One region of the Paraliobacillus zengyii genome, then DNA from elsewhere that is predicted to be linked to it. Evidence: predicted binding sites of a transcription regulator. Region 1 holds the regulator's gene; the other holds the start of a gene.
The links. Region 1 encodes CtsR, which represses protease genes until heat stress. Its sites were predicted from a motif close to ATGGTCAATAAAGGTCAAACA; they were not measured.
Positions count from the first base shown of each region.

Region 1 (3,217 bases):
TATCAAAGTTCTGTCACAGCATCAGAGATGTTTGACTTCCCGGTTGAAGTTATTGATTCAAAAATTGGTTCCTATGCATTAGGGAAAATGATTAGAAATGGAATTCAATTTGAATCAGAAGGTAAGGATCATCAAGAGATTGTTAAGATATTAAAGACATATCCTGAAAAGGCTGAAATGTACTTACTTCCAGAAAGTTTTGAACAATTAAAACGAAGTGGAAGAGTAAGCACAACACAAACAATTTTTGCTAATTTACTGCATATTAACTTACTATTAAGATTTTATAATGGAAAAATATTGGTGGAGGAAAAGATTAGAACGAAGAAGAAGTCTAAGAATCGAATCTTTCAAATTATTGATGAGGCAATTAAAGAAAATCAATTTAAAGAAATGTGCATTATGCATGCAGGTATGAAGGAAAAGGCGCTAAAATGGAAAGAAGAATTAGAAAATATACATGAAGAAATTAAAATTCAAGTTGAAACATTAGTGCCGGTGGCAGGGGTACATGCAGGTCATGGTACAATGTCAATTTCTTGGTTAAAGGAAAAGTGATTTTTAATGGTTAAGAGTAGGTACCTAATTGGTATCTACTTTAATTTTTACTTTTATAAAAAAGTAAAAATTCAGATAACTTTTTAAGTAAATCATAAAACGGGTAAAAAAAGAATAGAATAGTTGGGCGCTTGGATTTTGAAAATAAGTTATACTAAATAAAAAGATATCTATAAATAAGATAGAAACAAAGGGGGCAAGCCGTTGTTATAACGGTGCGATATGGAAATTATACAAAATTTATTTGATGAAGAGTTTGTGTTGATGAGTTCGAGAATTATTGTAGCTCTAATACTATCAGGACTAATTGGTCTGGAAAGAGAAATTAACAATCATTCTGCGGGATTTAGAACGCATATTCTTGTTGGAATTAGTTCCTGTTTAATGATGCTACTATCACTCTATGGTTTTGATACATATTTTGAAAAGTATGGAGACGTTGTCCAGTTTGACCCAGCAAGAATCCCTTCTTACGTAATAAGTGGTATCGGTTTTCTCGGTGCAGGCACAATTATTGTAAGTGGAAGAACAATTCGTGGATTAACAACCGCCGCTTCCATATGGGCCGTTGCAGCATTGGGTTTAGTTATTGGGATTGGCATGTATAAAGTTGCTATACTTACGACGATAATAATTTTATTAAGTCTAATATTCTTAAATAACTTTGAAAAGAAGATCTCAAAAAAAAGAAACTTTATCTCTTTTCAAATTCTAGTTAATCAACATATGCAGATTCGTGAATTACTAGCTAAAGTTGAACAATTCGATGTAATTATTCGTAAACTAGAAATGGAAAAAGATGATGAATCAGATCGAATGATTATAATAGAGATGGAGAGTAATGAGACCTTGGATAAAACAGAATTATATCATCAATTAATGGACTTAAAGCAAGTGAAACAAGTGAATGAGTTAGACTGATTTTAGCTGATTAATTTGTTTAGTCATTTTGTTTGCAAGAATTTCGAAGTAGCGTATAATGAAGGTATAGTCAAAGATAGTCAAAGTCAGTTATGAGGAGGAGGCAAATGCGAAATATTTCAGATGTGATTGAAGCGTATTTAAAACAAATTATTCTAGGCAATAATAAAAACATTATTGAAATTAAACGCAGTGAAGTGGCTGATCAATTCGAGTGTGTGCCTTCTCAAATCAACTATGTAATCAATACTCGTTTCACAGTGGAAAGAGGGTATTTAGTTGAGAGTAAACGTGGTGGAGGCGGCTATATACGTATTACACGTCTTACAATTGATGATAAGACAAAACTACTTGATGAAATCATTGATATGGTTCAACCTACTGTTACGCAACATGCTGCCATTGATATATTAGAACGAATGTTAGAAGAAAAACTGATTACTAAAAGAGAAGCAAAAATAATGATTAGTGCCTTAACTCGTGATACACTTGCATTTCAATTACCTATACGGGATGAAATTAGGGCAAGAATTATGACTGCTATGTTAGCCTCTATAAAATATGAAATGTAGAACTTCTAGAGAAATAGATTTTAAAAGAGTCACATAGTATATTAAAAGAACAATAATAACTTCTGTCTCTGATAGGGAGGGACCATGAGGATGAAATGTGAAGAATGTCAAGAAAGGCCGGCTACACTCCATTTAACAAAGGTAGTAAATGAAAATAAAACAGAAATACATGTATGTGAACGTTGCGCAAAAGAAAAAGGATATATTTCTCATGATGAATATGCTTATTCTATTCATGATTTGTTATCTGGTTTATTCAATTTTGACTCTTCTTTCTCTAAGGAACACAAACACAGTCAAGAAGAAAATGGTGCTTTAATATGTCCAAAGTGTGGAATGACATATCATCAGTTTACACAACTAGGTAAGTTCGGATGTTCTAGTTGTTATTATACTTTTGCAGACAATTTAAATCCTATTTTCCGTCGTGTACATAGTGGAAATACTACACATGATGGTAAGATACCAAAAAGAAGAGGCACTGACCTAAAGCAAAAACGCTTAATACAGGGTTATAAAGAAGAATTACAACAATTGATCCAAACGGAAGCTTTTGAGGAAGCTGCGAAAATGCGTGATAAGATAAAGGATTTAGAAAAGAAACAGTGGGATACCGAGGAGTATAAGGATGGCGGTGATGAATAATGTCTTTGCAACCATTTATAAATGAAGCAATTAGTCCGTGGATGAAAGAAGAAGGACCAGATAATGATATTGTCATGAGTACTCGTATTCGTTTAGCGAGAAATTTTGAACAATATCCATTTCCTATTATTGCTAAAGAACAAGAGTTGGCACCTGTTGTTTCCTTAATGAAGAATAATTATCACGAACAGTCATTTGATAAATATCAAGACTTGCAATTTATTGGGATGGAAGAATTAAGGCCTGTTGAGAAGCGAGTCTTAGTTGAAAAACATTTAATTAGTCCTCAACTTGCTGAAAAAGCGAAAAATAGTGGTGTGTTGATATCAGAAAATGAACAGGTTTCCGTAATGATAAATGAGGAAGACCATATCAGAATGCAACTATACTTTCCAGGGCTGCAATTAGAAAATGCTTTAACACAAGCCTTTCTTTTTGATGATTGGTTAGAAGAAAAAATTGATTATGCTTTTGAAGAAACGAGAGGATATTTAACAAGCTGTCCTACCAATGTCGGAACA
Region 1 covers NZ_CP029797.1:137,949-141,165, forward strand. Annotated here, with positions in the region: gene DM447_RS00670 (DegV family protein) at 1-558, shown strand, start outside; gene DM447_RS00675 (MgtC/SapB family protein) at 781-1,479, shown strand; gene DM447_RS00680 (CtsR family transcriptional regulator) at 1,587-2,051, shown strand; gene DM447_RS00685 (protein-arginine kinase activator protein McsA) at 2,142-2,696, shown strand; gene DM447_RS00690 (protein-arginine kinase McsB) at 2,696-3,217, shown strand, end outside.

Region 2 (3,217 bases), 1.1 Mb from region 1:
CACATCGATAGTTACTAATTATAAAGACGTGCTTCTTTATATATTAGTAAATCGATGTTTTTTATCTTTGAATAATATTATTGTTTATGCATGCGCTTACATGTATAATAGTTAAGAAGATAACATACATTTTATTATAGCACATTGAAATGATAACGCTTTCTCTATTTAGTTAATTTTGAGAGGAGATAAAATGATGGAAAGTAAAACGTTAGTGGTGGCAGTAGAACCTGGGTTACAAGCAAGGCCAGCCTCGGAATTTGTTCAAAAAGCAAATAATTTTGCCTCTGAAATATTTTTGGAAAAAGGTAGTAGACGAGTAAACGCAAAAAGTATTATGGGATTGTTAAGCTTAGCAATAGCTAGTGGTGAAACGATAACATTATCTGGTGAAGGTGCAGATTCAGAAGTTGCTATTGAAACATTAGCAACATATTTAAGTAACGCAACTAACGTAGTAGAGCACTAATATAATGTATTGGAATAAAAAGAACGGAGCAAATTTAAATTTGCTCCGTTCTTTAATTATTAATTATTCAGTTGGTTTCTTTTCCATTACTTGGTCAATTAAACCATATTCTTTTGCTTTATGTGCACTCATAAAGTTATCACGATCTGTATCTTTCTCAATAACTTCAATTGGTTGACCTGTAGTATCAGCAATAATTTGATTTAGTTTAGCACGCATTTCAATAATACGATTAGCATGGATCTGAATGTCGGATGCTTGCCCTTGTGTACCACCAAGCGGTTGGTGAATCATTACTTCACTATTTGGCAGTGCATAACGTTTACCAGGCGCTCCAGCAGTTAGTAAGAATGCACCCATAGATGCTGCCATACCAACACAGATTGTTGAAACATCTGATTTAATAAATTGCATCGTATCATAAATTGCCATTCCAGCTGTAATGGAACCACCTGGTGAGTTGATGTAGATAGAGATATCTTTACCAGGACTCTCAGCTTCTAAGAATAAAAGCTGTGCAACAATGCTGTTAGCAACATTATCATCAATGCCACTACCTAACATAATAATACGATCTTTAAGTAAGCGAGAATAGATGTCATATGCACGTTCTCCGCGGTTTGTTTGTTCAATAACTGTTGGTATTAAATTCATTGTAAAATTTCCTCCTTATAATGCTTCATTCTTCTATTAGTGAATTAACTTCCTATGTATATAGTAACTAAATGGTCAATAAAGGTCAAACAAAACACATTCTATTTTAACTTTATTTTTAGGATACACCTAACTGTATCCTACCCATTCGGTTGGCAATATAAACCTTATTATTTATTATAACAGAGAGTACTTATTTTTTGTGGATGTAGCTATTTAAAATATATATGTTTCTTTTTTGTTTAAATGATCATAAAGTGTATTGTTATTTAAGATATAAAAGAAGTGATATGATTGTAATTGAATTACTTTCTATCATCCGTTATAATAGTGCTTGTCCACATTTTCAGAATTTATCCTGCGCTCGTAGCTCAGGGGATAGAGCATTGGTTTCCGGTACCAAGGGTCGGGGGTTCAAATCCCTCCGAGCGCACTTATGTAAACACAGTGATAGCAAGGATTCCGCTAGTCAGGGATCCTTGCTATTTTTTATTATGATCAGTAAATTTTAGTGAAACTACTACATTATTTAAATAGTATTCCGATTAATATAGTATAATCTATTAAAAGATAAAGTTACTAATAAAGGGGAAGATCCATCATGATAGCACAATCTATTAAAGTAATACTTATTGCTAGTGTATGTCTACTATTTCCTACAGTGATAAGTGCTGAAGAAGGCTCGGAAAAAGTTATCATTCTATTTAAAGAGGATATAAAATAAGCATCTCCCGCTTTATTAGCAACCTTTACTGCATATATACTCGATTCGGGTGCAACCCCAACTGTACCGATACTATTGTTTTTTGCACCTATAATTCCAGCAACAAATGTCCCATGACCATTGTTCAAGAAAATGTTGTGGATTTAGGTGATAAAGGAAGAGACAACATATTTGGATATGGATTGACACAATCACCTTATGAACAAGATGGATTACAAGAAGTCCTTTCAGGGATAACATTAAAAAGTCCTACTCATGTGTATGATAGTTATGGTAATCAGTTAAAAACGTATAACCAAGGTAAACCGGTGATATATAAGTCTTTTTCAGGTGATTGGTATGAAGCTATTGTATATATAAATGGAAAGTCTACAACAGGTTATTTTAAAACAAATGATGTTGAAAATACCGATACTGACCCTATTTCATTAAAAGGTGTAGGGTTGGAAAATAAAACCAATGTTTATACATTAGCTTCCACAGGTTCGAAAGTGTTAAAGTCTTATGCCCAAGGAAAAACATTATTGTATAAAACATTCTCTAGTGACTGGTATCAAGCAACGGTATATGTAAATGGAAGAGCAACTAATGGTTATATAAATAAAGCAGATGTTGAAGAAGGAACAACTAATCCAGAATCGCTTAAAGGGATAGGATTAAAAAATAAAACGAATGTTTATACATTAGCTTCCACAGGCTCGAAAGTTTTAAAATCTTATGCCCAAGGAACAACACTTCTGTATGAAACATTTTCTAGTGACTGGTATCAAGCACTGGTATATGTAAATGGAAAAGCAACTAATGGCTATATAAATAAAGCAGATGTTGAAGAAGGAACAACTAATCCGGAATCACTTCAAGGGATAGGATTAAAAAATAAAACGAATGTTTATACATTAGCTTCCACAGGCTCGAAAGTTTTAAAATCTTATGCCCAAGGAACAACACTTCTGTATAAAACATTTTCTAGTGACTGGTATCAAGCACTGGTATATATAAATGGAAAAGCAACTAGTGGCTATATAAATAAAACTGATGTTGAAGTAATAACAGATAGTCCAGAAGCTCTTAAGGGAACTGGTTTAAAAAATAGAACCAACGTTTATGCGTTAGCATCTGAAGGTTCCAAAGTTTTGAAGTCTTATGCCCAAGGTAGTACATTACTGTATAATACGCATACTACTAATTGGTACCAAGCAATTGTATATTTGAATGGAAAGGCTACTACCGGATATATAAATGACTCTGATGTTCAAACAAATTGATTTTAAAATGTACCTTTAAAGGATTCCAGTAAAAAGGGATCCTTTTTATTATATATTACGTATCTTTTTCTTTACATGTGTTAAAATTCTAGGCAAGCAAAGTTG
Region 2 covers NZ_CP029797.1:2,776,729-2,779,945, reverse strand. Annotated here, with positions in the region: gene DM447_RS14125 (HPr family phosphocarrier protein) at 197-469, shown strand; gene clpP (ATP-dependent Clp endopeptidase proteolytic subunit ClpP) at 533-1,123, opposite strand; tRNA gene DM447_RS14115 (tRNA-Arg) at 1,484-1,556, shown strand; partial or broken gene DM447_RS18860 (S8 family serine peptidase) at 1,853-1,972, opposite strand; gene DM447_RS14105 (SH3 domain-containing protein) at 1,961-3,112, shown strand.
Region 2: a site for CtsR is predicted at 1,195-1,215, ahead of clpP (ATP-dependent Clp endopeptidase proteolytic subunit ClpP). Genes of this name have one in related genera too.